DNA from 3 places in the Marinobacter flavimaris genome. Region 3 is predicted to be linked to each of the others. Evidence: predicted binding sites of a transcription regulator. Region 3 holds the regulator's gene; each other region holds the start of a gene.
What was found. The regulator FliA, encoded in region 3, starts transcription of late flagellar genes. The targets are predictions, from matches to a motif close to CTAAAGTTTNNNNNNNNNNNGCCGNTAA.
Positions count from the first base shown of each region.

Region 1 (9,791 bases), 760 kb from region 3:
CTATCCGTTGACGGTGTCGATAAGGTTATCGAAAGCGCGTCCGAAGCTACTGCCGAAGGTTTGGGTACTACGTTCAGCAGGATTGCGTTGTTTGATCCTCAAAGGTCTGCCTTTGTCATGACCGCCGGCCTGGGTTGGGGCGCCGGGTGGGTAGGCCGAGAACTGGTCGACCAGGCTGAGGTTGCCCGTGCGCTGGCTGTGGTTCGAACTTCTGAACCTCTGACAGCTGACGATGTAATGAACGACGTCCGTTTCGCTGAGTCGGACCTGATAAAAAGCCACCACATTGCCAGTGGCGTGGACATTCTGATTGGTCAAACAGATAAGCCGTTGGGGGTTCTGGGCGCATACAGCGACTCGCCGAGGAGTTTTTCGGAGCAGGATGTCAGGTTTCTGCAGGGTATCGCCAATACACTTGCTGCGGTTATCGAACGTCATCAGTCTCATGAGCAGCTCAACTACATGGCCGTTCATGATGCCGTTACGGATCTTCCGAATCGGTTGTTAATGACGGATCGCCTTGATGTCGCCCTCCATCATGCAGAGCGCTCGAGCTTGAAGGTGGCGCTGCTTCTTGTCGATCTCGACCGCTTCAAGAACGTGAATGATGTTTTCGGCCATACTCTCGGTGACCGCTTGCTGCACGAAGTCGGGCAGAGGCTCTCTCATTGCGTACGAGCTGATGACACCGTGAGCAGGCAAAGTGGGGATGAGTTTATTGTTGTTCTTCCTGAAATAGAGGAAGAGCAGGACGCGGCACGTATTGCTGAGAAAATCATTCGGGCTGTTTCACGCCCTTTTACCATTGATGGTCAGGAGATTATTCTGGGCGTCAGTGTCGGGGTTGTCTGTTTTCCGGACAATGGTGAGGACTCCGAGACTCTGCTCAGGAATGCGGATGCTGCAATGCATGTGGCTCAGGGATTGGGGCGGAATCGGTATCAGTTTTATTCACCCGCAATGAATGAGCGTGCTCTGGAATTGATCGGGCTGGAGGGAGACCTTCGGTTCGCTCTGGAGAAAGACGAGCTTTTTCTCGTGTACCAACCTCAGATCAGTCTGGAAAGTGGCAAGATAGTAGGCCTCGAAGCACTTGTTCGCTGGCGCCATCCAGCCCGAGGGCTCATCTCGCCGGCCCAGTTTATTCCCATTGCAGAGGAGAGCGGACTAATCGTCGATATCGGCGCCTGGGTTCTTCAGGCTGCCTGTCGACAGCATGTGAGCTGGGTAGATGCTGGGCTGATATCCGGCACGATTGCGGTGAACGTGTCGGCTCACCAGTTCCGTCAGCCTGATTTCATAGATACGATTGAAGAAACGCTCACCCGTTGTGGGCTGCCTCCCGAATATCTGGAACTCGAGTTAACCGAGAGTGTGGTAATGCACGGTATCGAGGATGCTCTTAGGAAGCTGGAAGAGCTGGATCAGATCGGCATCAAGTTGGCCATTGATGATTTTGGCACGGGCTATTCCAGCCTGAGTTATCTCAAACAGTTTCCCTTGTTCCGTTTAAAAATAGATCAATCTTTCACGCGGGTATTACCAGAGGACCGGCAAGGTGGAGCCATTGCGAAAGCTATCATCCAGATGGGCCATACGCTTGGTCTCGAGGTGATCGCTGAAGGAATAGAAACATTTAAGCAAGAGCAATTTCTGAAAGCCCTTTCCTGCGACTCCGGTCAGGGCTATTTGTTCGCCAAACCGCTCAGCGCAGAGGAGTGTGGCGAGTTCTTGAAAGGTCGAACGAAGTGATCCAGCCCGTCTGCGTGCTCACTTGAAGCGCACAACAAGTTCGTGCAGATCTGCTGCGATCTGCCCAAGCGCCTTGACGCTATCGGTTGATTCCTGACCTTTCAAAAGGTTTTGCTGGGCGAGGCCGGAGATGTTCTCTACCTGGGCGTTGATCTGGTCTGATACCTGCGCTTGTTCCTCCACTGCAGCAGCCATCTGCAATGCCATGTCAGCAATTTCGCTGACCGCGTCGCCAATATTGGCAAGAGTCTTTTCTGTATCGAGCATCTTTTTAAGGCCAACGTCGGCAGCCTCTGCGCCTGCAGTTGCAACGGATACAGACCTTTCCGAACGAGTGAGAAGGCTGTCGACGATGCTGTGGATTTCCTGAGTCGACTCCTGCGTCCTTCGGGCAAGGTTTCTGACCTCGTCGGCCACTACGGCGAAGCCACGGCCATGTTCGCCGGCACGGGCCGCTTCAATAGCCGCGTTCAGAGCAAGCAAGTTGGTTTGATCGGCAATCTGTTCAATGAGGCCGGCTGCAGAAGCAATCTTATGACTCTGGTCAGCCAGCTCGGATACCGACATTCGTATGCCATCAACCGTCTCCTTGAGTTGCTCAATGGCGGTGCGTGTGGCTTCAACAACAGCGCGTCCTTTCACCGCCTGGTTGCGGGATTCTTCAGCACGGTTCGCTGTCGTTTGCACATTCGAGGAAACCTCCGCAATGGTTGTCGACATTTCATGAACCGCGGCAGCAACCTGCTCAGTCTCCGCTTGTTGTCGGTTCAGCGATTCCTGTGTCTCCTGCGCGATCTCCATGCCGGCCATTGAGCGTGAACTGACCTGTGCAGCCGAGTCTTCAATTCGTGTTAGCACGGTATCAAGGTGAGCCTTTTGGGCCAGAACCGCTACTTTAATCCGGCCCTTATCCGGACGATCATCCGTGTAGCTCTTGGCGGCCAACGTATCGGTGAAACTGGCGCCAAGCAGTTCCCGAAGCTCTGTCTGTAAACGGTTCTCTGACATCTGCTTCCAGAGAGCACTCCCGAACACGGCCACAATCAAAAATCCCAGGGCGCCGGTCGAATAACCGATTGCAGCTGCACCAATAGCAATTGCAGCAGTAATCGCAGCAGCGACATAGGTGATGGGCAGACGATCCACAATCGTGACCAGCTTTTGGCCTCGGCGGATTCGAGCGTACAGTTCAGCGGCACGGTCAACATCTTTTCTCTCGGGACATGAGCGAACGGACTCATAACCAATCACCTCGCCACCCTCTGTAATAGGGGTTACGTAAGCGCTTACCCAGTAAAAATCCCCGTTCTTGCAACGATTCTTTACAAGCCCCATCCAGGGGCGCCCGGCTTTGAGGTGAGACCACATGTTTTCGTATGCTTCAGGCGGCATATCTGGGTGCCGCACGATATTGTGTGGCTGACCAATCAGCTCCTCTCGACTGAACCCGCTAACCTCTACAAATGCGCTATTGCAGTGTTTGATCTTCCCTTTTAGATCGGTGGAGGAAATAAGCTTTTGGTTTTTTGGAAAGTGTTTTTCGTTTTGGGTAATTGGGAGATTTTTGCGCATACAAGGAAAATCCTCGAGATGGGCGGAGTGGTGTGGTTGGGAGTAGCCTGTTTTCCGCGCATCCGCGCATCCGCGCATCCGCGCATCCGCGCATAGATAGACCTTTATCAGGACTAAATCTATGTGCAATTGGTAACTAAGTTTAAAAAGATGTAAAAATAATAAGTTTTAAAAGAATTTTATTGGTATATAAAAGCCATCGATAACAGTAAATTAGGTAATAAAATAGTTTGACGGCAGAAAACCAGCAAAATAAATAAAAAAAATGGTTGGATGGATCTTGGTGATGTCATAAGTCAAGGCAATTGACTGACTCTGACATTAGGGTTTTGTCTGCACTAAAGAAGCGGAGAAGCCAATGGAACTCGTGTGCCCGGCCGGCAGCCTCCCGGCCCTGAAAACCGCCGTTGATAACGGCGCCAACGCCGTGTATTTCGGCTTTAAAGATAGTACCAACGCTCGTCAGTTTGCCGGCCTGAACTTCAACGACAAGCGTGCTGCCGAAGGCATTGAATACGCCCATCTCCGGGGCGCGAGAGTTTTCTGTGCCATCAATACCTACCCGCAGCCGGATGGCTGGGAGCAATGGAAGGGGGCGGTGGACCGCGCCGCAAGTCTCGGCGTGGACGCCATTATCCTGGCCGACATGGGCCTGCTGGATTATGCCGCCAACCGATATCCGCAAATCCCCCGGCATCTATCGGTTCAAGGATCTGCCACCAGCCACGAAGCGCTCTCCTTCTACAAGGATAACTTCGATATCCGCCGGGCCGTGCTGCCCCGGGTTCTGTCGCTGGACCAGGTTCGTGGTGTGGCAAAACACAGCCCGGTGGAACTGGAAGTGTTTGCCTTCGGTAGTCTGTGCATCATGGCCGAGGGCCGCTGCTACCTGTCTTCCTATCTGACCGATGAGTCCCCCAATACCCGTGGCGCCTGCTCTCCCGCCAAGGCGGTCCGCTGGCAGGAGACTCCGAACGGGCTTGAATCCCGCCTCAACAATGTCCTGATTGACCGTTATGGCCAGGGCGAATCCGCCGGCTACCCGACTCTGTGCAAAGGCCGCTTTGAGGTTGAGGGTCATGTTTATCACGCCATTGAGGAGCCGGTGAGCCTGAACACCCTGGACCTGTTGCCAGAACTTCAGGCACTGGGTATCAGTGCCGTGAAGATTGAAGGTCGTCAGCGTAGCCCGGCCTACATCGCAGACGTAGCCAGAACCTGGCGCCATGCCCTGGACAATCTTGAGGCCGGCACCGACGGCTTTACTGTTGAGCCTCAGTGGCAGCAGACGCTGGCGGGGCTTTCCGAGGGCGGCCTGACCACACTGGGCGCCTACCATCGCAAATGGAAATAAGGTTTCACCATCCATGCTGAAGTTATCCTTGGGGCCGATCCTGTGGTTCTGGTCCAGGCAGACCGTTTTCGATTTCTATGTCAATGCCGCCGAGTGGCCGGTGGATACCATCTATCTGGGCGAAGTGGTGTGTTCCCGCCGGCGGGAACTGAAACCGGATGACTGGCTGGATCTGGCCCGTGATCTGAAAGCCTGTGGCAAGAATGTGGTGCTCTCCACGCTCACGCTGATTGAGTCGGAGGCCGATTTGCGTCGCCTGCGCCGGTTCTGTGAGCAGAATGAATTCCTGGTAGAGGCCAACGATCAGAGCGCCCTGCAGGTGGCCATCCGGAACAGGATTCCGTTTGTCACCGGCCCGTCCATGAACATCTACAATACCGCTACCCTGAAAATCCTGGCAAAGCAGGGCTTGCAGGGCTGGAATCTGCCAGTGGAGCTGGGCAAGGAAACCCTCGAGCAACTCATCAAGGAGCTGAAAGGCGAGGAACTGGATTTGCCCGCTGAGGTGTTTTCCTGGGGCTTCCTGCCCCTGGCCTGGTCCTCCCGTTGCTTTACCGCCCGCCATTACAACCTGCCCAAAGACAACTGCGAGTTCCGCTGCCTGCAGCACCCGGACGGCATGGAGTTGCGCTCCCGGGAAAGCCAGGAGCTGTTCCGCATCAACGGCATTTCCACCTTGTCTGGCTCCCGTTACGACCTGATGCGGGAGTTGCCGGATATGGAGCGTATGGGGGTAAGCACCGTGCGCCTGAGCCCGGAACATCAGGGCATGGAGGAGGTGGTCAGACGCTTTGATCAGGTCCGCCGGGGAGAAGTACCAGCCTCCGACCCGCTGCAACTGGTGGAGGCACCGCCGTGCAACGGGTACTGGTATGGCAAGCCGGGGATGGACCTGATCCCGACTTGATATAGATAAACCGCCCCTGCGACTTTTGCTGGTTTTTGTTAGCGTCGTTTGCTGAGATTGCTCTATATCCCGAGTTTTATTCTCTGGAAAATCCGGGAGGAATGCGCTTATGGATATCCGACTGAAACGCGCTTATGCAGAACCCTCAACCTCAGATGGCCCACGGCTGCTTGTTGACCGTATCTGGCCTCGGGGAGTGGCCAAAGAAGATGCGGATATAGCTCACTGGCTGAAGGGTCTGGCGCCGTCAACTGAACTGCGCAAGTGGTTCGGTCACGATCCCGAAAAATGGCCGGAGTTTCGGGAGCGGTACCTTGAAGAGCTGACATCAGGTGATGCCAGCGAGGATCTTGAGGCACTTAAGAAGCTGCTTGAGCAACATGACCGCATAACGCTCGTGTTTGCTGCGAAGGATACCGAGCACAACAATGCTGTGGCGCTCCGGGATTATATTTTGAATGACCAACTCTGAATCATTGGAGAATGGCGGCCCGTTGGGCCGTCCAGATTGCTGAAAACGCTCGCACCTTCTTGGTCTGTCGGCGAACCTTATTCCTGGCTGAGCGCTTCCTGAGCCCACTGCCAAGCGGCAACCGTCGCCGGAAAGCCTATCGAATTCATGCCCAGCACCAGCGCGTGCTCGATTTCCTCACGTGTGAGGCCCAGTTCCAGACTACGACGAATGTGGGACTTCAACGCGGATTCGCGACCCGCACCAACGCAAACGCCGAGCTTTACCAAAGCGCGCATTTTTTCATCCAGAGGGCCAGCATCGGCGAGGGCTTTACCAAGCTGTTTATGCGCTTGTTGCAGCTCTGGAAACCGTTCGCTGAAGGCAACGAAAGTTTTGGGGAGTTCGCTGTCGTGTTTATTCATTTGATTGCCTCGTTTGCGGGTTCCGCCAAGCCTCCGTGGTCGGTTTCACCGGTGAAGAGATTCTGATATTAAACGAAAACCTTACCTGACATTGCAGGATTATAGAATCGGTAAATGCATTCAGATAATGCAGCCTCTGCCGTATCCAGGCGTCAATAGCGTCAGTTTGCACATGCTAATCGACCAACTATTCGTGTTGGCGGCTTATTTGCAATTTTTCAGAGAAATTACCAGTGTTCAGCGAGATTAGGCTGCGGCTTCTACTCGGTCCCGCCCATTGGCTTTGGCCTTGAACAACGCCATATCCGCTCGCATTAAAGCTTGGCACGGCAGCTCATTGGGGGAAACTTCAGCAACCCCCAGACTAATCGTCTGATGGCCGACCAGGGGAAACGACATTTCCTTAATCCTTTTTCGCAAAGCATCTGCCAAAAGCAGAGCGCCCCAGAGGCTCACGCCAGCAGCATTGGCCCAGACAATGTTGAGATGTTGTATATCAAAAACCCAGAGTGGGGTTTGTAATCGGTCAGCCACCAAAGTGGGTGGTTGTAACGTCCTGTGGGAGTTTTGGGATAGGCTGTTCATCGGTTCAACGAGATTGAGTTCCAGAGTTTGCTGTTTAATTTTCGCCCACTATCAGCGTCGTTGCGATACCCATAACAGGTCCACCTAATCATGGGTAAGTGCAGACTTAACTGACTAGTCGCGCTGAACGATTCGGCAGGTTGTTGTCTGCGTCTTGCGCTATTCTGTGACTACCGGCTTTTCGATAGAGGTGATATCAGTTGGCGAAATCACAGTTTGACGGATCAACGACTTTCGAGATTTTTCCCTGGAACAGGAATTTTGAGACCGGGTTTGGGGATATTGATGATCAGCATAAAGCCCTGGTGGAGATTCTGAATCGACTAGCGTGGCATTTTGCCTCAGATGCTTCGGAAATGACGGCAGATCGGGTAATGGACGAACTGCTGTCTTATGCATCCTATCACTTCCAGTTTGAAGAGCAGATCTGGGATCGCGCCCTGGGCGATTCGGAAATGGCCAAGAATCACCACGACAACCACCAAATGTTTTTTGCGCGAATTCAGATGCTCAAGCAAGGGCCTGGATCCCACGAAGAAAAACTGACCGAGCTATTTGACTATCTTACCAAGTGGCTGGCTTTTCATATTCTTGAATCAGACCGACGTATGGCGCTTACCATTCGGGCGATGGATCAGGGGCTAACGGTCGGAGAGGCGAGCGAGAAGGTGGATTCCGAGTTGAGCGGTTCCATTTCTGTGCTGGTCAGCGCGCTGCTCGAAATCTATGGCAAATTGTCTGCAAGCACCATTCAGTTGATGCGGGAAAAAATGGCGCGACTGCGAACCGAAGATGAACTGCACCGTCTTCAGCAAGAGCAAATAAAGGAGGCCTTGGATAATCAGGCCAGCGAATATCAAATACAACTGGAAGCGCTCGCATTTGAGGATCCGTTGACAGGCTTGTTAAACAGAAATGGAATCGTTCAAGCACTCAGGAAGCAGTTACAAGGAATAGGTCAGAGTGGGTCGGGCTGGTCGGGTGCTGTGGTTGCTATTGATCTTGATGATTTTGTGATGATCAATGCCACGCTCGGCGAAGACACCGCCGATTATTTCCTCAAGCTTCTCACGCGACGTTGGCTTGATTCAATCCCGTCGGGAGCCCGCCTCGCCCGAACAGGGGGCGATGAGTTTATACTGCTACTACCAGATACGAGCGAAATAGAATCCACGCTCGAAGCTCTGCGCCTATCGGGCCTGCAGGCCTTTCATTTGAATGATCAGCAAGTGATCGTCGAATTCACGGCCGGTATCGTGTTTGTCGTGGAGCAGACGGTTTCGGATGCTGATAGTTTGCTTCGCAAAGCGAACCAGACACTGTTCCTTGCCAAGCACGAAGCGAAAGGCGACTGGCTATATCTGGATGCTGAAGAACAGGGCCGTTACCGTGCCAGAGAGATAATTCTGTCAGGAATCCGTGAGGCCCTTACCAGAAACAATTTCCGGCTCCTGTATCAGCCCAAAGTTAACCTGCGAACGGGCGAGATCGTCGGGGCTGAGGCGCTGATACGCTGGCAACACCCGGACAAAGGGTTGATGTCTCCGGGCAAGTTTCTGCCGGCAATTGAACACCACAATCTGAGCATCTCAGTTGGGGAGTGGGTTCTGCGGGAATCGCTGCGGCAAATGCAACGTTGGGATCAGCAGAACCTCGAACTGAAGGTGAGCGTTAACATTGCTGCCTTGCATCTGCAGTCCGAGGCGTTTCCTGAGACCCTGACAAATATTCTCAAGGAATTTCCGGACATCAATCCCTCTCGACTGGATCTTGAGATTCTTGAATCCGCAACGCTGGGTGATCTGGGGCAGGCCGTGGCTACCATCTCAGCGTGCCAGGCTCTGGGTGTGGTTTTCTCACTCGATGATTTTGGAACCGGCTACTCTTCATTGTCGTATCTTAAACAGCTGCCAGTAGAAACTCTGAAACTCGACAGGGAATTCGTTTCTGGCGCCGAAAATGATCTGGAAAACCACTCGATACTCCGGAGTGTTATCGAGTTGTCCCGGGTATTTCGCAAACAATTTATTGCGGAAGGTGTGGAGACGGTTCGTCAGGGTGAAATCTTGCTGGAGCTTGGTTGTGAGGTCGCACAGGGCTATGCCATCTCGCCGCCAATGGAGCCCGAAAAGCTGCCAGCATGGGTTGCCAGTTGGCGGCCCTTTCCCGAATGGCTAAAACATCGCTAACGCAAGAGAGCTATTGCCGCAATAGATTTCGCAGACTGAGACACCACTCCAGGCTATCCAGCAGGTTTTTTACGCCCAGGCCCAGCTCCGTGTCGCCTTCAATAACCAGCCTCCTCTGGAAAAACAGCTGGTCGGGGTCCTGTCGACGTTCCGCCAGGGTTCTGAAGGCGGTCAGCGAGCCCCGGATGGTTGCCTCCCCGGGGCCGTCGATCACCCGGAGTCGGCCGGCCCAGAAGCCAATGGTGATGCCGGGTTGTCCGCCGTTCACCTCTAGGCGAATCCGGCGGCCTTCGAAGTCATCGAATTCTCCGTCATCAATGGCCTGGGCAAAAATGCCATTCAGCGGCGCTTCTGCAGCCAGCTGCTTGAGGGGCACCGGGATTCTGCGATCAATAGCGCCTAGCATGGGCGCGGGGGAGGGCAGGTACTCCCGAAGGACGGAAACCGTTTGCCCAATCAGGGGAGAGTTCAGGGAGGCAATGGAAGGTAGTGAAAAAGCCATGCTTTACTCCGGGCGGTCAGTAACCGGCACAGAGTAAAGCAAAGTGCTCTGGAA
Region 1 covers NZ_CP171359.1:2,721,188-2,730,978, reverse strand. Annotated here, with positions in the region: gene ACGK9W_RS12900 (EAL domain-containing protein) at 1-1,752, shown strand, start outside; gene ACGK9W_RS12895 (methyl-accepting chemotaxis protein) at 1,771-3,324, opposite strand; gene ACGK9W_RS12890 (peptidase U32 family protein) at 3,683-4,678, shown strand; gene ACGK9W_RS12885 (U32 family peptidase) at 4,692-5,585, shown strand; gene ACGK9W_RS12880 (DUF488 domain-containing protein) at 5,695-6,057, shown strand; gene ACGK9W_RS12875 (carboxymuconolactone decarboxylase family protein) at 6,135-6,461, opposite strand; gene ACGK9W_RS12870 (bifunctional diguanylate cyclase/phosphodiesterase) at 7,247-9,235, shown strand; gene ACGK9W_RS12865 (SCP2 domain-containing protein) at 9,246-9,737, opposite strand.
Region 1: a site for FliA is predicted at 3,555-3,582, ahead of ACGK9W_RS12895 (methyl-accepting chemotaxis protein). Genes of this name have one in related genera too.

Region 2 (9,791 bases), 670 kb from region 3:
GTATCTGGAGTCTCCGATCGCTCGGGTAACCGGGATGGACACCCCCTTCCCGCTGGTGCTGGAAAAAGAGCACCTACCCAACCACCTGAAGGTCTACGAGGCCATCAGGGCGAGCGTTGAATTCTAGGCTGATATCAGGACAGGAGAGCGACTATGAGTGATTTTATACTGCCCGATATCGGCGAAGGTATCGTGGAATGTGAACTGGTCAAATGGCTGGTGAGCGAAGGCGATGTCATCGAGGAAGATCAGCCAGTGGCCGAGGTAATGACCGACAAGGCCCTGGTGGAAATTCCGGCACCCTACAAGGGCCGTGTGACCCGCCTTTATTACAAGGAAGGCGATATCGCCAAGGTCCACGCCCCGCTGTTTGAGCTGGTGGATGAGAGCGAAAGCGATGGCCAGGCGCCGGCGGCCAGTTCTCCGGAGCCTGCCGAAGCAAAGCCGGCTCCCGAGGCGGAAAAACAGCCGGCCTCCGGCGCCGAATCGGACGATAACGCCACCGAAGACTTTATCCTGCCGGATATCGGCGAAGGCATCGTTGAGTGCGAGGTGGTGGAATGGCGCGTTGCCGAAGGTGACGAAATCGAGGAAGACCAGCCTGTTGTGGACGTTATGACCGACAAGGCCATGGTCGAGATTACCGCACCCAAAGCCGGGCGTGTGACCAAGCTTTACCATCAACAGCAGGCTATGGCCAAGGTTCATGCCCCGCTGTTTGCGTTCATTCCCCGGGATCGTGAAGAGCCGGAGGAAGCTAGAACCAAACCGGAGCCCGCGGTTCAACTCTCAACCGCGACAGCCTCGCCTGTCGCTACGGCCAGCCGACAGCGTATTCCGGCCAGCCCTGCCGTTCGCCGTCTGGTTCGGGAGCATGAGCTCAACCTCTCGGATATTCAGGGATCCGGCAAAGATGGCCGTGTTCTGAAAGCCGATGTACTGGCTCATATCGAGGAAGGCCCGAAACAGGCCCACGTCCAGGCACAGAACCAGGCTCCCGCCGACGATGCGCAAACTGCCACCACCAGCAGTGCCCGCAGGGTGCCTGCCGCCGAACAGGAAGCGCGAGTCGAACCCATCCGCGGAATAAAAGCTGCGATGGCGAAAAGCATGGTCAAATCGGCCACCACCATTCCTCACTTTATCTACAGCGAGGATATTGATGTCACCGATTTGCTCAAGCTGCGGGAACAACTGAAACCGGAGGCAGAAGCGCGGGGCTCAAGGCTGACGCTCATGCCCTTCTTCATGAAGGCCATGGCCCTGGCGGTTCAGGAATTCCCGGTTCTCAACAGCCAGCTCAACGATGACGTCACGGAGATTCACTACCTGCCCCAGTGCAATATCGGTATGGCGGTGGATGGCAAAGCCGGCCTGACGGTGCCGAACATCAAAGGCGTGGAAAGCCTCTCGTTGTTGGGCATTGCCGACGAGGTTGCGCGCCTGACCGAGGCAGCCCGATCTGGCCGCGTCAGCCAGGAAGACCTCAAGGGCGGCACCATTACGATCTCCAACATTGGCGCATTGGGCGGAACTTACACCGCGCCAATTATCAACGCGCCGGAAGTGGCCATCGTTGCCCTTGGGCGCACCCAGAAACTGCCCCGGTTTGACGCCAACGGCCAGGTGGTGGAGCGCGCCATCATGACCGTGAGCTGGGCCGGCGACCATCGCATTATCGACGGCGGCACCATCGCCCGGTTCTGCAACCGCTGGAAGGGCTACCTCGAATCGCCCCAAACCATGCTCCTGCATATGGGCTGACGTTTCATCATGGCGCAGAAGACGCAACTGCAGCAGTTCTACATACCCGAAGAGCAGTCGATCTACCTGCTCAGCCATGATGATGCCAAAAAGCTCAAAGACTGGGTGGCGCTCTGCGCCGCCCAGCTCCGCCAACTCGGCTACCAGAACATAGAGCTGATTGGCAAGGGTGCTTACGGCTTTGTATTCTCAGGCCGTCTGCCCGGCACCGCAGCCGGGGGCCCGGAACATGTTTTCAAATTCACCCGCATCAACCTGCCTCGGCATCTTCAGGACCGGCTTGAAGATGAAGCCTACATTCTGGAGCAGGTCCGCCATCCCAGGGTGCCACGGCTGATTTCCTACCAAAGAGCCAATAACCAGCCGATTCTGGTGATGGAGCGTGCTGCCGGATTAAATCTGGAAGAGGTTTCCCTGCGTGATGGTCGTCTGAAACCACGGCTCATCATGCGCATCGCGGACCAGCTGGCCGACACCCTGCGAAACCTTCGCCGTGAAAATGGACCGGCTGGCAGACCAATCGTTCATGGCGACATCAAACCTTCCAATCTGGTCTTCGACGCCAGCACCGAAAACATTGCCCTGATTGACTGGGGCTCTTCCGTGTTTGCTCAGTTGGACGCCAACCAGCAATTCATCACCGCCAACGTGATGGAGCTGATGTCCGACAACCTCCAGCAAACAAACGCACGGCTCGGGGATGTGTATTTTATCGGCGAGGAACAGCTCAACGGCGGGCTGTCGTCTCCCCGTTTCGATGAACAGGGAGCAGCCGGCACGCTCTATGCCCTGGCGTCAGCCCAATCCTGCCGCTTTGGCCATCGGGCCATCCCGGCCACCTCACTGGGCCTGCCCATGGAATTCGCGCGCATGCTGGATGGCATGCTGTCACCGGATCCGGAAACTCGCCGTAAGGCCGGCGATTACTATCTGACAGAGATGCCGCGTATGGCCCGCACGGTGATGATCGATCTGCCGGAAACCCCGGTCGCGGCCCAGGTACCCGTGTGGGTGCGTGCCTCTGACCAGGAAATTGACACCGTGGTTTACAGCTCGCGTAAATCCTTTCTCAGGGAGGAAGGCGCACCGGAAACCCTCAACGACGTCAATGACGTACAGCTGGACCGCTACTACAAGAATTTCATGCAGGGCATGGGCGAAACCGAAAAGGCGTTTCTGGCAGCCGTGAGCCGGCTCGGGCGCTACCCGGTGGAAGGTGGACTGGCCGTGCGCTGGGAAACCGATGGCATCTACATCGACACTTCCCTGAATCTGCACGATCCTGCCTTGAAGTCGGCGTTTGTGCAGGCCGTCAACAATATGGTTTTCCTGGCCCAGGCCATTTACCGCAAGGGGATTTTCAAAAGCTGTCTGTTCAACGCCCGCAATACCTTGCACGTTGATCGCGATGAACCAACCCACCCCTTTGTTGTATCACCCGATATGAAATTGCACTACGAGGTAAGCCCCGCGCCTGAGGTTGAAGACGAAAGCCGGGTCCACTCTTACTTCGAGGACGGCCCGGACCCGGAGGAATTCCTGGTGTTACCCGACACCATTATTCACGCCCTCGAAGAACTCAACGCTATTCACCACACTGGCATGATCATCTTCGAAGCCCTGCCCCGCCATCTTAAAATCCACAGCCACTATCGGCTACTTGATCCGGACCGGGAACAGGAGTTCCGCCGATTGTTGGACGTAATCCTGTCATCGGTGGAGCAGATTACCGGCCTGGGCGTTTCCGGGTTCACGAAGATGCCCTACAAGGACACCCGCTTCTTCCCTCACATCGAACGCCTCCCTGAGCGGTATTACCCACGCAATCCAAGGACCGAGATCGCGTAAACCTCGGCCCAGACTCGCTTTTCCATGTCCGATTTTTCGGACGCAATTGTCCGGCAAATCAAACACATTCAGCCCAGCACGCCGCCAACTGTCCAGTACACCGGACACTTCACGCTAAAAACGGGAAAGCAAACCCTCCATATCATTAAAAAACTCTTATTTTCAGTGAGTTGGCTAACTGGCACGGTTTCTGTATTCAAGCCGGTCACAATTATAAAAACTGCCTGAAGAACAAATCGTTAAGTATTCGGTTTTTCAACCTTGCTCGGACAATAATAAGGAACAACTATGCGTTTACTCTTCCTGGCTCTTTTGCTGGTCAGTCCCCTGTGTTTTGGCAAAACCGTCGTCGTCATCCAGAGTTACCACCTCGAGTACAAATGGGACGCGGACTATATCGACGCGGTCCGGTCCGTGCTCGGGCAGGATCACGACCTTCACGTGTTCGAACTCGACACCAAGCGCCTGTCGAAACCGGAATGGCCACAGAAAGTGGCTGAAATCCAGAGCAAAATTGCAAACGTTAATCCCGACGTTGCCATTCTGGGTGATGACAACGCCTTTACGTTGATGGCTGACCACCTGGTCGCCCAAAAGATTCCCGTGGTCTTTCTTGGTGTGAATGGTGGCCCCGTTCAGCACCCTACCCTTGAACACCCGCTGGTCACTGGCATCCTCGAACGCCCGTTCTTCTCCGAGAGTATCCGTCACCTGAGAAAGATACTCCGGCAGAAAGAGCGTTTCCTGGTTCTGATGGATGACTCACCTACCATGCGTAATGCGGTGAACGAATACTTTGGTGACAAGCGCCAGGCCACGATCTACGGTTCCGAACTGGACATCGTTCTGACCAACGACAGGGACACCTGGTTGGACACGGTCGTAAATGCCCACGAACGTTATGATGCTGTTGTGTTGGGCACCCACCACACCATCCGTGACAAAGATGGCGAGTACGTCATACCCTACGATCTGCTGAAGGAAGCATTTTATCGGGCTCAGCTCCCACTGTTTTCATTCTGGGATATCTTTGTTGGCGAAGAACAAAGCATCGGCGGATTCACTATCTCGGCCAAACAAGAGGGGCTCACCGCAGCCAGGCTGGCCTCGTTGATCCTCAATGGCATGAGACCCGATCAGATACCGCAGCTTAAATCCCTAAGTGGGCATTACGTGTACAGTGCGAGCGGCCTTGAACACTGGAATCTTGATCTCTCCCCCATGATTGCGAGCCAGGCCAACTTTGTCGAGTAACCGGGGCGCCGCTCAACCAGAGACGGCTGCGCCCAAATGAAACACCGGCCTTAAGGCTTCAGGTTTCAGTAGCGCTGCCGATAATCACTAAAACAACTTACTGAAGGATGACGTTTTGGCTTCCTCTGTCCTCTCATCTATAGAGCGTAAATTGGGTGTCCCAGGGAAACTGTTGATTGCGCCGGTATTCATTCTTTTGCTCTTTGCCTCGGTAACTTTTTTCAGTGTTTATGAATTCCAGGAACTAGACCGTCGAATGAACACCGTCGCCAGGGACTTGGCACCGGACACCTCTATTGGGACCGAATCGGTCATCAGCGTCTATCGGATGCGCCTGCGTGTTTTCGACTATTTCACCACTGGCGATGAAGAAACCCTTGCCCACTTCGGCGAGCTAGAAGCCGAGTTCAATGAGGTGATGGCGAGAGCGCAGGAGAACATCCAGGACCCTGGTGCGGCCAAACTGGTGGATCGGATCAAGACCACCACCGATGAATACATCAAGGCATTCCGGAACGAGCTGGTTCCGGCCAAACGCCAGGTCCTGAAAATTATCAAGGATGAGCTGGACGTATACGGTCCAAATGCCACCAAGGCATTGCGGATGGCCCTTAACGGGGTTGCCAACAGGGAACCCGAAAGCGATTTGAGGGCCGGCCTCGAGCAACTGCTGAACGATGCCATGGTCATGCAATTGACCGCCCAACGCTACCTGACCAACGGCGATGAGGATTCCCGCAAGGCTCTCGGTTGGGCCATCGAAGACCTGACCGATGCACTGGAGCTGCTGCAACCTGAAAATGGCCCGGACTTTGTGCAGGTGTACATGCAAACCGTTGTCGAAGAGCTGGCAAACTATCAGGCTGCAGTTCAGAGAATGGTGGAACAGCAGAATATCGTCGTCAGCGTCAAGGCAGACCGACTCGATGTACTCGGGCCCGAAATCGCCCGCATGGCGCGCGAGTTGGAGGCCAGTATTTTCGCGTCTCTCGAGATGGAAGCGGATGAGGCAACGGCTGCCACTGATCTTGCACTCAAATTCACGCTCATCGCATTTGTGGCTTCTGCGGTTCTCGGATTGATCGTTGCGGTATTGATGAGTCGCTTGATGGGCTCAAGCGTGAAGCGTGCGAAAACAGAAATTCTGGGCTACCTCGACGACATCGCCAACAATAACGGCGACTTGTCCACCAGGCTGACCCCGGGTCGCCCAGACGAAATCGGTGACTTCATCGACGCAGTCAACACCTTCCTGCAAACGCTCGAGGAAACGATTTCCCGAATTGTGACGGCGTCTCGCCAACTGACAGGCGAGTCCGAATCACTCTCCGGCATCACAGAGCGTACAACCGCCAATTCGGAGCAACAGCGCGACCAGATCACGCAGGTGTCTGCCGCCATGCAGGAAATGGTGTCCACCTCCGAAGAGATCGCCTCGAACACCAGCGAAACTGACGAATCGGCCCGTAAGGCCTCATCGCTTGCGGATTCCGGACAGGAAACCGTTGGCTCAGCCATTCGGGCGGTTACCAACCTCGCCAATCAGGTTGAGAAAGGGTCTACCCGGATCCAACAACTGGAGAACGAATCGGCCGAAATCGGCAATGTGCTGGCTGTTATCCAGAGCATTGCTGAGCAAACGAACCTTCTGGCGCTAAATGCCGCCATTGAGGCGGCTCGAGCCGGTGACGCCGGGCGGGGATTTGCCGTGGTTGCCGATGAAGTTCGAGGACTGGCCAAGCGCGTTCAGGAATCGACCGTCGATATCGAGCGGATTGTGTCCCAGCTCCAGAGTGGCGCGGCCGGCGCAGTAGTGGACATGAGCAAGGCCAAGCAGATGGCCGAAGAGGCCAGCGAGGAGGCAAGCAAGTCGGGCGAAGCCTTGACGGATATTCTCGCGGCGGTCAACAGCATCGTTGAAATGACCACCCAGATTGCGAGTGCAACCGAGCAGCAGAGAGCGACCGCCGCGGAGATGACCCAGAACGTGGAAATAAGCAGTGGCGCAATTGAGGAACTGGCCGGAGACATTTCCCAGGTGAATCACTCAAGCCGCTCTCTGGCGAACATGGCTGATGAATTGAATACGCTCGTGCGACGCTTCAGGGCCAGTGAATCCTGAACAGACAATGGTTGCAGATGTTAACCAATTCACGAGAGCGCAGATGATTACCTGATACCTTTGGGTTTCAAGTTACACAATGTAACCGGAAACGGACTGCCCGGAGGTATCCCGCCATGACGCGCTCTCAATCACCCAAGAGGCAAGGCGTTCGCGGCCCTGTCATTGCCATGCTGACAGCGGCTGCCTGCCTCGGCACTGCCCAAGCCGCCGAACCCGAAAAAGTCATTTTCGCCGCCGAAAATGCTCTTTACGGTGCCGGTCATGACATCGGACGCGCGGATGGCTGGATTGATGAGCAACTCCGAGCTGCCATACGCGCCTATCAAGCTCAAAATGGGCTCCAAACCAACGGCAACCTGGATACGGCAACACTGAAAGCGCTCGGCGTGACCAAAACATCCAGCGCAACCATCACTGCAAATTCAGTCGGCAGTCGAAAGGCGTCATTGGCACAGCTCGGTTTGTCCCTCCCCGAGCCCGCGCCCAATACCCCGACCATTGCCAGGGCTGAACCAAAGCCTTCGCCAGAACCTACCCCGGCCCCCATTCAAAAATCTTCCGAACAGGGCGAGCCAACAACTTCGCTCGATGCCGAACCTGATGAAAACCAGATAGATACTGAGGGAACTTCGAAAAAACCTGAAGTGAAGGCACAAGAAAAAGTGGCGGAAGCAGCCCCGACAACACCCGAACCGGTAGCTTCAGAGCCCCCTGCTCCCATTTCAGCTCCAGCTCCCGTGCCGGAACCTGCGGTCGCCGAGGAAACTTCACCAGAAGCCACCAAAGAACCAGCCCCGGTGCTGGCCCAGCTCCCTTCAGAGCCCACCAGTGCGGGCCCTACCGAACCGAAAGCAACGGAAATGAAGAAAGCCCAGCCAGTCGAAGGAGAAAACACTGCATCGAAAAATTCCGCGGTTGCCGATAATTCTCAGAGCACCGGCGGCGGGTTTTTCAGCGTCTTGTTCGATTTCTTTTTTGGCTGGCTGGTCTGAGCGTCAACTCTGCAACCGGTCTTTAAAGACTTTCCAGTCAATCACGTTGCCGTCGGAATCGAAGTGGACGTATCCGCGGAAACTCGGGTCATCTTCCCAGGCCTTCACAAAGCCTACGGTTTCACCGGAGTCTGAGACGATCTCAAAGGCTTCGCTGCGGGCATTGGCAATGTCTTTATCAGGCTCTGTATCTGAACGCTTGAGGCTTACGGAGGAGTCTAGGAGTCTGCGCGGCAGAAGCTACATTCTGGCACAATAGATCAAAATTCTTCAGCAACAGGATGACTGATGGGAACCACTTTCCGCCCGTATTCGCCTGGCCAGGAACTGCTTCTTCCCCCGAGCCTGAACGAGTGGCTGCCTGAGGGGCATCTGGCCTATTTTGTCAGTGATGTCGTCGAGGAGCTGGATTTAAGCGCGTTTTATGCCCGCTACGAAGGCAACGGCCGACGCAACTCGCCCTTCGATCCACGAATGATGCTGAAGGTTCTGATCTACGCCTACGCCACCGGCGTTTTCTCTTCACGCAAGATCGCCCGGAAGCTGGAAGAAGACGTGGCCTTCCGGGTTCTGGCGGCAGGCAACTTCCCCAGGCATCGCACGATCTGTGATTTCCGCAAACACCATTTGGTTGCCTTCAAGGCCGTGTTTATTCAGGTGGTCCGGATTGCCCGGGAAGCGGAGCTGATCACGCTGGGAACACTGGCGATTGATGGCACCAAGGTTCGGGCTAATGCCAGCAAGCACAAGGCCATGAGCTATGGCCGCATGGGCGAGGAAGACGATCGTTTATCGAAAGAGATCGATGCACTTTGTCGTCAGGCGCGTCAGACAGACCAGTCGGAAGACCGACAGTTCGGCCCGGATAACCGGGGTGATGAACTGCCTGAAGAGCTTCAGTACCGGCAGGCGCGGCTGGACAAGATTCGTGCCGCCAAAGAGAAATTGGAAGCAGACCAGAAAGAGCGGGACAAGGCCCGGGGTCGGTCCCCGGACGATGATCGGCGCTCACCTCGCGGGGGCCCGAACTTCAAGCGGGATTATGGGGTTCCGGATGACAAGGATCAGAGCAATTTTACCGATCCGCAAAGCCGGATTATGAAAACGGCGGACGGGTTCCAGCAATGCTACAACGGCCAGTTGGCCGTGGATGGTGAATTCCAGCTGATTGTCGCCAACCACCTGGGCAATAATCCCAGTGACAATGGCTGTCTGATACCACTGCTGGATCAGGCAAAAGACACTCTGGAAACCTATCCGGATCAGTGTCTGGCTGACGCGGGTTACCGTAAAGAAGAAGATCTACAGACCCTGGAAGACAAAAGCATCGACGGCTATGTCTCGCTGCGCCGGGAGGGCAAGAAGAGTTCAGAGATAGACGCGAGCCGTTATCCGGCCAGCGCCCGGATGGCCGGGAAGCTGGCCACGGCAACCGGGCGATCGGTTTACGCTCAGCGCAAGCATCTGGTTGAGGCGGTCAACGGCTGGATCAAGCATGTTCTGGGCTTCCGACAGTTCAGTCTGCGGGGCCTTCACGCCGTGCAGGGTGAATGGGATCTGGTCTGTCTGTCGCTTAATCTCAGGCGGATGAGTTCACTGATGAGGCTGAAATAGAGGGTCCGAGGGATCCTTGGGCGTACTGAGTGATCGGACTACGATAACGCATTCGCTGATAACCGTCTTGACTGACTGAATAGAGAGAATCGAGACTCTATTCGGCTGGATATTGTGGATACGTTCTCGGGCCGAACTGTGATTCGACGCGGCGGGGTCACTTGCTCAAAATACTTCTGCCGCGCAGACCCCTA
Region 2 covers NZ_CP171359.1:1,295,379-1,305,169, reverse strand. Annotated here, with positions in the region: partial or broken gene ACGK9W_RS06020 (alpha-ketoacid dehydrogenase subunit beta) at 1-127, shown strand, start outside; gene ACGK9W_RS06015 (dihydrolipoyllysine-residue acetyltransferase) at 154-1,764, shown strand; gene ACGK9W_RS06010 (protein kinase domain-containing protein) at 1,774-3,612, shown strand; gene ACGK9W_RS06005 (ABC transporter substrate-binding protein) at 3,901-4,866, shown strand; gene ACGK9W_RS06000 (methyl-accepting chemotaxis protein) at 5,123-6,988, shown strand; gene ACGK9W_RS05995 (peptidoglycan-binding protein) at 7,105-7,983, shown strand; gene ACGK9W_RS05990 (IS1182 family transposase) at 8,272-9,597, shown strand.
Region 2: a site for FliA is predicted at 4,923-4,950, ahead of ACGK9W_RS06000 (methyl-accepting chemotaxis protein). Genes of this name have one in related genera too.

Region 3 (9,791 bases):
CACCGGGATGGTTTGCAGTGCTGCGCCGAATTTGCCAACGAAAGCCAGAACAATGGCGATGCAGGCAGCCCACCACATGACCTTGGGGTTGAAATTCTTGGTGAGCATAACGGCGCCGGTGACTTCCGAGTAGGTGGTGTTGGGCGGTCCTCCAAGCATGGAGGCGGCGCTGGTGGCCAGGCCGTCACCCAGCAGGGTGCGGTGCAGGCCCGGCTTTTCCAGGTAGTTCTTTCGGGTCACGTTGCCGATGGCCAGCACGTCACCGATGTGTTCAATGGCCGGGGCAATGGCGACGGGGATCATGAACAGCACGGCGCCCCAGCTGAATTCCGGCGCAACAAAGTTGGGAACGGCGAACCAGGCGGCGTCCCGGATTGGCGTGGTATCCACGATACCGGCAAACGCGGAGAGGATGTAGCCGGTGATAACGCCGAACATGATCGGAATCAGCCGGAAAATGCCTTTCGACCAGACCGACATGATGATGGTTACGGCCAGCGAGATCATGGCGATCCAGATCGCCGTGTCGTAGGGAATCAGCTGGTTGGCGCCATCACCGGTGCGGCCGGAGGCCATGTGAACGGCAACCGGCGCCAGGCCGAGACCGATAGTCATGATCACCGGGCCGATAACCACTGGCGGCAGCAGGCGGCGGACAAAGCCGGTGCCCCGCAGCCGCACCAGTCCACTGAGGAAAATATAGAGAATACCCGCTGCCATCAGGCCGCCGAGTGTCTCTTCCATGCCGAACTTGCCTTTGGAGGCAATCACGGGGGCAATAAAGGCGAAGGACGACGCGAGGAAAATCGGGATCTGACCGCCGGTCACCACGTGAAAGATCAGGGTGCCCAGGCCGGCGGTGAACAGGGCCACGTTGGGATCCAGCCCGGTAATCAGTGGCATCAGAACCAGCGCGCCGAACGCCACCAGCAGCATCTGGGAGCCAGCAATGGCCTGTTTCCAGACCGGGTCGTTGGTATGGTCCTGCATTCTTAAACGTCCTTTTGCTTGGTGCCGAAGATTTTGTCGCCGGCATCGCCGAGACCCGGAAGGATGTAGCCTTTGTCGTTGAGGCGCTCATCAACGGAGGCGGTGTAGATAGACACGTCCGGATGTTTTTCCAGAACCTTTTCAACACCTTCGGGCGCGGCAACCAGCACCAGGGCCCGGATCTCGGTGCTGCCGGCCTTCTTGAGCAGGTCAATGGTGGAGATCATTGAGCCGCCGGTGGCGAGCATCGGATCGACAATCATGGCCATACGCTGGTCCAGTTCGCCCACCAGCTTTTCAAGGTAGGTGCTGGCCTCGAGGGTTTCCTCGTTGCGGATCTGGCCGACAACACTGACCCGGGCCACCGGAATCAGGCTGAGGACACCGTCAAGCATGCCAAGGCCGGCCCGCAGGATCGGCACGATGGTGACCTTCTTGCCGTGAATCTGTTCCACGTTAACCGGCCCTGCCCAGCCTTCGATGGTCTTTTCCTGCAGATTGAAGTCTTTGGTGGCCTCGTAGGTCAGGAGTGCACCGACTTCCTGTGCCAGCTCCCGGAAATTCTTGGTGCTGATATCCGCACGGCGCATGATGCCGAGCTTGTGGCGGATCAGAGGGTGTTTTACCTCGTGGATTGGCATGGGGTCACCTGTGTGTCTGGTTGGAATTTTGGCGTCGCGATCAAATGGCGCAAGGATACCGCATCTGGCAAGGGGAGTCAGGCCGCAAATGGCCGGTTCCGTGAAATCCACTAAGGGCTGGTACGGATCTTGCGATAACCCTTCCAAACGACGCTCCGGTGTCAGATTTTCGACCTTCAAAACGCCTGCAGGCACGGCCAATCGGAGAAGTATCCGGCATGGACAGAGCTTTAGTCCTCAATAACGTCAAAACCCTGACGCGGGGCAACCTGGGCATACCAATCATGCTGATGGGCTTGCTGGGCATGATGATTCTGCCCATGCCGGCGTTCCTCCTGGACGTGTTCTTTACTTTCAACATCACCCTGTCCATTGTCATTCTGCTGGTGTGTGTCTACGCCCTGCGGCCGATGGAGTTTGCGTCCTTCCCGACAGTCCTGCTGGTAGCCACACTTCTGCGTCTCGCCCTGAACGTGGCGTCTACCCGGATTGTTCTGCTGAACGGCCACGAAGGCGGCGATGCCGCCGGTAAGGTGATTGAATCCTTCGGTGCGGTACTGATCGGTGGTAACTATGCTGTGGGTCTGGTGGTGTTTGCGATCCTGATGATCATCAACTTCCTGGTGGTGACCAAGGGCGCCGGCCGGGTGTCCGAGGTGAGTGCCCGTTTTACCCTGGATGCCATGCCCGGCAAACAGATGGCCATTGATGCGGACCTGAACGCCGGCCTGATCAATCAGGACGAAGCCAAGCATCGTCGTGCCGAAATCGCCCAGGAAGCGGATTTCTACGGCTCCATGGACGGTGCGTCCAAGTTTGTGAAAGGCGACGCCATTGCCGGCCTGCTGATTCTTGCGATCAACATCATTGGCGGTATTGCCATTGGTATGCTGCAGCACGGCCTGGATTTCGGGCTGGCCATGGAGCGATATGCGCTGCTGACCATTGGCGACGGCCTGGTGGCACAGATTCCCTCGCTGCTGCTGTCCACGTCTGCTGCAATCATGGTAACGCGGGTTACCTCCAGCCAGGACATGGGCGGCCAGATCCTCCAGCAAATGTTCAGTGCGCCCAAGGCGCTGTCCATTGCCGCCGCTATCCTGATCATTCTCGGTCTGATTCCCGGAATGCCCCACGTGGCCTTCCTGGGTCTGGGTGCACTGGCCGCCGGCGCTGCCTGGTATATCTGGAAGCACCAGAGACAGACCGTCGAAGAAGATGGCGCATTCCCGACTAGGGGCGCGGGCGGGGCGGCTCCACGGCCGGCGGGTCGGGATCTGCCGCCGGGCGGTGACGCTGGTGGCGATCAGGGTCGTCAGCTGCCGGCACCCGGAGAGACCAAGGAGCTGGGCTGGGACGACGTGTCCACCGTCGATATCGTCGGTCTGGAAGTGGGTTACCGGCTGATTCCGCTGGTCGACAAGTCCCAGGGTGGCCAGTTGCTCAGCCGCATCAAGGGGGTTCGTAAAAAGCTGTCCCAGGATCTGGGCTTCCTGATGCCTTCGGTCCATATTCGCGACAATCTGGATCTGATGCCCAACGTCTACCGCATCACCCTGATGGGGGTGACCATTGCCGAGGCGGAAATCCATCCGGACCGCGAACTGGCCATCGACCCGGGTCAGGTATTCGGAAAGATAGAGGGCATTGAAGGCAAGGATCCGGCGTTCGGTCTGGATGCCAGCTGGATTGAGCCGGACAAGAAAGACCAGGCCCAGACGCTCGGCTATACCGTGGTTGATGCCAGTACGGTGGTCGCCACCCATCTGAACCAGGTGCTGCAGAAACACGCCCACGAACTGCTGGGCCATGAGGAAGTCCAGAAGTGGCTGGATCAGCTGGAGAAGATTTCTCCGAAGCTGGCCGAGGAACTGGTGCCCACCACCGTTTCCATCAGTCTGCTGCTGAAAGTACTGCAGAACCTCCTGAAGGAGGAAGTGCCGATCCGGGATATGCGGTCCATTGCCGAGGCCATCGTGAACGTGCATCCGAAGAGCCAGGATCCGAAGCTGCTGACCACCGTAGCCCGGCAGTCCCTGCGCCGGATGATTGTTCAGAGCATCTGCGGCAACGAATCGGAGATACCGGTCATCACCCTGGACCCGGATCTGGAACAGTTATTGCTAAAGTCAGTTCAGCAGAGTCAACAATCCGGCGGTCAGGAAGATATTGGCCTGGTTCTGGAGCCGAATATGGTTGAAAAGCTCCAGCGCTCCCTGCAGGAGAGTGTTCAGCGCCAGGAGATGCTCGGCAAGCCGGCCATTCTGCTGGTTTCCGGGCCCCTGAGGCCGGTACTGGCGAAGTTTGCCAGTTATGGGGTAGAGCGCCTGCATGTGCTCTCGTACCAGGAAATTCCGGATAACAAACAGATTACGATCGTGGCGTCCGTTGGCCAGTAACGGCGCGGATGACAGAGCGGACAGCGCCGGCACGGCGTTGCCGGTGGAGGAAGAGGCATCATGAAAGTAAAACGGTTTTTTGCTCAGACCATGGCAGAGGCGCTCAAGCAGGTCAGTGAACAGATGGGGCCGGACGCCGTGATCCTTTCCAATCGTCGGGTCGACGGCGGTGTCGAAATTGTGACGGCGCTGGACTATGACGAGAATATGGCGCGCCAGCGACTGGGCAACCAGGCAGAAGAAGCCACCAACGGGTCCCGCTTGGCCGAGATGCAGGCCGACCAGCACAGGCGTCTTGAGGACGAGCTGAGCCGGTCCCGGGACCGCATCCGTGAAGTACGGGAAAAGCGGGCATCGCAGGGCGCGAGCTACGCCGGTTCGTTCGCTGCCATTCAGGAAGAGGTGAGCGGTGGTTTTGGTGATATTGAACCTCTGCCACAGGCGCCGAGGGAAGCCTATTCCGATGAGCTGGCGCAGATGCGGGCCGAGATCAGCTCGCTCAGAGACATGATGCAGGGCCGTCGGCCGCAACCGGAGCCGGAGGTTTCTGCGACCACCGCCGTGCAGCAGAGGCTTGCCGAGCGCTTGCAGGAGTTCGGCCTCGGCAGTGATCTGGCGGGGTCAATTTCCCGTCGTCACAAGGCGGGGCGTCTGGAAGACGGTTGGAAGCAGTCCCTGAAAATACTGTGTACCGGGGTCCGGACCTCCCGCATGGAGTGGCTGGATGAGGGCGGCGCCTACGCGTTGGTGGGGCCGACAGGGTCCGGGAAAACCACCACCATCGGAAAACTCGCCGCTCGCTACGTGCTCAAGCATGGTTCCGATTCCGTGGCCCTGGTTACCACGGATCGCTATCGGGTGGCGGCGCACGAGCAGTTATTCGTGTTCGGTCGGATCCTGAATGTGCCGGTTCGGGTCGTGGATGAGAGCCACAGTCTGGACGATATTCTGGACGAGCTGTCAGACCGTCATCTGGTGCTGATTGATACCGCCGGACTGACCAGTGCGGACAAAGGCTATCAGGAACAGCTGGCCGAACTGGCTCGCAGCCATCACAATATCAAAACCCATCTGGTGGTCTCGGCAACCAGTCAGCCTCGCATCATGAAATCCGTGTGGCATTGCTATAAGATGGCAAATCTTGCGGGCTGTGTGATGACCAAAATCGACGAGGCCCTGACGCTGGGTGAGTCTCTCGGGTTTGTGATGGAAACCGGTCTGCCGGTAGCCTATTACACAGACGGCCAGAAGATTCCTGAAGACCTGCACCACGCAGAAGCCGTTCCGCTGGTGCGGTTGGCCGTGGATCGGCTGAAAACACTCCAGCAACAGCAAGCGGTCGCAGAGGGCCTGAAAGAGCACGCCTGAGACCGGACAGATTGACAGCAGGCGTCGGAGACAAAGCCGGCGAAACGTGGCGAGAGACCAAAAACAGTATGAGCAGAGCACATCCGGTACAGGTGATTGCAGTTTCCGGCGGAAAGGGTGGTGTCGGCAAGAGTAACGTGTCGGTGAACCTCGGAATTGCCCTGGCGCAGAAAGGCCGGAGAGTGGTGCTGCTCGACGCCGATCTGGGGCTGGCCAATATCGACGTCTTGCTGGGCATCACTGCCAATCGCAACCTCCAGGATGTTCTGGCCGGCGATTGTGATCTGAAGGACGTTCTGGTGAATGGACCCGGTGGCATCAAGATTGTCCCCGCCTCTTCCGGTACCCAACGAATGACCCAGCTCAGCCCCATGGAACATGCCGGGCTGATTAATGCGTTCAGCGAACTGGGTGATCAGATCGATGTCCTGATCGTTGATACCGCCGCCGGGATTTCCGAGTCAGTGGTCAGTTTTCTGAGAGCGTCTCAGGAGCTGCTGCTGGTTGTCTGCGACGAGCCGACCTCGATCACCGATGCCTATGCCCTGATCAAGCTGATGAACCGTGATTATGGAACCAACCGCTTCCGTATTCTTGCCAATCAGGTTCGGAATGAGCAGGAAGGCCGGCATCTGTTTGAAAAACTGACCCGGGTCACCGAGCGCTTCCTCGATGTGGCACTACAATACGTAGGAATAGTTCCCTACGATGAGGCCGTGAAGAAAGCGGTTCAGCGGCAGCGTGCGGTGCTGGACGCCTATCCCAGGGCGAAAGCTTCACTGGCCATCAAGGCGCTGGCGGACAAGGTAGATAGCTGGCCGTTGCCGTCCTCGCCCCGTGGGCATCTGGAATTTTTTGTGGAGCGGCTCGTCGAAGTCTGAATCGGATCCAGTCAAACAAAAAACCGGATACATGACATTGGCGAAAAACCTCGGAATCTATAACCAGTCAAGTGCGCAGAAGCCGGCTCAGCTCATTGAGCAGCACGCGCCGCTGGTCAAGAAAATTGCCCTTCACCTGATGGCTCGCCTGCCGGCGTCCGTCCAGCTTGAAGACCTGATGCAGGCCGGCATGATCGGTCTGCTCGAGGCCGCCCAGCGTTACAGTTCTACCAAAGGTGCTACCTTCGAGACTTACGCCGGTATCCGTATTCGCGGCGCCATGGTGGACGAAATCCGCAAGGGTGACTGGGTGCCACGTTCTGTTCATCGCAACGCCCGTCGCATTTCCCAGGCCATCAAGGCCGTTGAAGATAGACTTGGCCGCGAAGCCCACGACCAGGAAGTGGCCGAAGAGCTGGGTATGGGGCTACCCGAATACCACTCCTACCTTTCCGATTCCAACAGCGGTCGACTTTTTAGCCTCGACGAGCTCAATGAATCCGGAGAGCTGCCGATAGAACAGACAGAGACGCAGGATAATCCCCTTGAGGGGTTGTCCTCCGATGCCTTCCGGCGGAGCCTCGCTGAGGCGATTGAAGACCTGCCGGAGCGGGAAAAGCTGGTGTTGAGCCTTTACTACCAGGAAGAACTGAACCTCAAGGAGATTGGCGCGGTGCTCGGCGTCAGTGAGAGCAGGGTAAGCCAGATTCACAGCCAGGCAGCCCTGCGCCTTCGGGGACGGCTCTCGGATTGGCGTCAGGAATCGGACAACTGACCGCGTTCAGTCTGTGTCGCCAACGAGGTAGTCTGTAGTTTTTGGTAACCGATGCTTTACAACCGAAGCAAAGGTCCGACAATAAGCGGTTAAAACAGCGGCCTGCTAGACTTTGAACGCAAAGGTCAAACGAATTCCGGGTGTTACTAACTGGAGGTCCCATTGGACAAAAACATGAAAATCCTCATTGTGGACGACTTCTCCACAATGCGACGGATCATCAAGAACCTGCTGCGTGATCTTGGCTTCACCAACACCGATGAAGCTGACGACGGCAACACGGCACTGCCAATGCTCAAAAGCGGCAAATACGATTTTCTGGTGACCGACTGGAACATGCCTGGCATGTCAGGCTTCGACCTGCTCAAGGCCGTTCGGGCGGACGAGAATCTGAAAACCCTGCCGGTATTGATGGTAACTGCTGAGGCCAAGCGCGACCAGATCGTTGCCGCTGCCCAGGCAGGCGTAAACGGGTATGTGGTCAAGCCGTTCACCGCTGCCGTGCTCAAGGAAAAGATTGAGAAAATCTTTGAAAGAATCCAGTAACCAGAGGTCGGATGGCTCTCATGAGCGATAGCAAAAAGAACCATCGGGGCCTTGAACCGGAGGTGACGGAAAAGCTCCAGCGGCAGGCAGCGGAACTGGCCGAGAGTGTTGATGCGGGTGATTATGCCAAAGCCATGACCCTGATCAATGAACTCAGCGAAGTCAGGGATCAGAGTCTGTACCGTGAGGTAGGGCGGCTGACGCGGAGCCTGCACGAAGCAATCCGGAACTTCCAGATTGATCCCCGTAACGCCGAGCAACAGGAAGCACTGTCAAAGATGACAGATGCCTCTGATCGTCTCGAATACGTTGTGCAGATGACCGGTGAAGCAGCCAACCGGACCATGGACCTGGTTGAGGAAACCATGCCGGTGGCCAATGCCCTCAGAGACGAGGCCGCCGCGTTGCGTGATGAGTGGCAGCGCCTGCGTCGCCGGGAAATGCAGCCGGCTGAGTTTCGCGAGCTGTACGGCCGGATTGATCGCTTTTTTGTCAGCATGGCAACCGATGCCGACACCATGTACAGCAACCTGTCGGAAATCCTGCTGGCTCAGGATTATCAGGATCTGACAGGTCAGGTCATCCAGAAGGTCACCGCCCTTGTGAAAGAGGTTGAGGAGCAGATGCTCAGCCTGGTGGTGATGGCCAGTCATGTGGACCAGCTCACGGGCACGGTGCACCAGATTGAAGAAAAAGAAGAGTCTGCAGAGAAGGGCGTCGGGCCCCAGATCAAGGCCGATGAGCGTGAAGATGTAGTTTCGGGGCAGGACGACGTAGACGACCTGTTGTCCAGTCTCGGTTTCTGAATAATGAGGGTAACGCATGGCGTTTGATGCTGATGAAGAGATTTTGCAGGACTTCCTCGTAGAAGCCGGCGAGATCCTCGAAAAGCTGTCAGAGCAGTTGGTAGATCTTGAGCGACATCCTGACGACAGTGATCTGCTCAACGCCATCTTCCGTGGTTTCCATACCGTGAAAGGCGGAGCCGGCTTCCTTCAGCTTGAAGCGCTGGTGAACTGCTGCCATTCCGCGGAAAACGTTTTCGACATCTTGCGTAATCACAAGCGCAAGGTGGATTCCGAACTGATGGACGTGGTTCTAGAAGCACTCGACTACGTCAATGCCATGTTTGAGCAGGTCCGCAATCATGAGGAGCTGACACCGGCTCCGGACGAACTTATTGCCCGTCTGGATGCCCTGGCCCAGCCTGAAGGCGAGGGGGCACCGGCCGCTGCCGCTCAACCTGAGCAGGAAGAGAGCGAACCGGCAGAAGACGGTGGCGACATCACCGACGACGAGTTCGAACAGCTTCTGGACGCACTGCAGGACGAGAAATCAGCGGAGGTTTCCTCGGCTTCGAGCGCCGGATCGGCCGGCGGTGACCAGGAAAGTTCTGGAGACGACGAAATAACCGACGACGAATTCGAAGCGCTACTGGACCAACTGCACGGAAAAGGTCAGTTTGCCGGTGCGCCAGCTGGCGAGGAAGAGGCTTCTGGTAAAGAAGAAAAGCCGGCTGCCAAGGCCGGATCTGCTGGCGGCGACGACCTGATCACCGACGACGAATTCGAGAAACTGCTGGACGATCTTCACGGCAAGGGCGGAAGCCCGACCGCGGGCGGAGAGCCTTCAGCCTCGAAAGAGCCTGCAGCTCCAAAACAGCCCTCAGCGCCGAAACAGCCTGCATCTTCAAAAGAGCCGGCTTCACCGAAAGCAAACACGTCAAAGCCCGAAAAATCGAAGCCGGCCGAGAAGCCGGAAGCCAAAGGCGCTGCCGCACCGGCGATGCCTGCTCGCGAGAATGCTCCGGCCGCGGAAACGACGGTTCGTGTCGACACCAAGCGGCTCGATGACATCATGAATATGGTGGGTGAGCTGGTGCTGGTGCGTAACCGCTTGCAGCGTCTGGGTGCCGAAAGTGAAGACGAACACATGCACAAGGCGGTATCCAACCTGGATGTGGTTACGACTGATCTCCAGTCCGCCGTCATGCAGACCCGTATGCAGCCGATCAAAAAGGTGTTCGGCAGGTTCCCCCGCGTTGTGCGCGATCTCGCCAGAAACCTCAAGAAAGAGGTGAACCTGGTGATGCATGGCGAAGAAACCGATCTGGACAAGAACCTGGTTGAAGCGCTGTCTGATCCGCTGGTTCACCTGGTGCGGAATTCGGTGGACCACGGGATCGAGGCTC
Region 3 covers NZ_CP171359.1:1,961,191-1,970,981, reverse strand. Annotated here, with positions in the region: gene ACGK9W_RS09125 (uracil-xanthine permease family protein) at 1-990, opposite strand, end outside; gene upp (uracil phosphoribosyltransferase) at 993-1,631, opposite strand; gene flhA (flagellar biosynthesis protein FlhA) at 1,850-4,030, shown strand; gene flhF (flagellar biosynthesis protein FlhF) at 4,091-5,398, shown strand; gene ACGK9W_RS09105 (MinD/ParA family protein) at 5,467-6,279, shown strand; gene ACGK9W_RS09100 (RNA polymerase sigma factor FliA) at 6,311-7,054, shown strand; gene cheY (chemotaxis response regulator CheY) at 7,217-7,600, shown strand; gene ACGK9W_RS09090 (protein phosphatase CheZ) at 7,621-8,406, shown strand; gene ACGK9W_RS09085 (chemotaxis protein CheA) at 8,423-9,791, shown strand, end outside.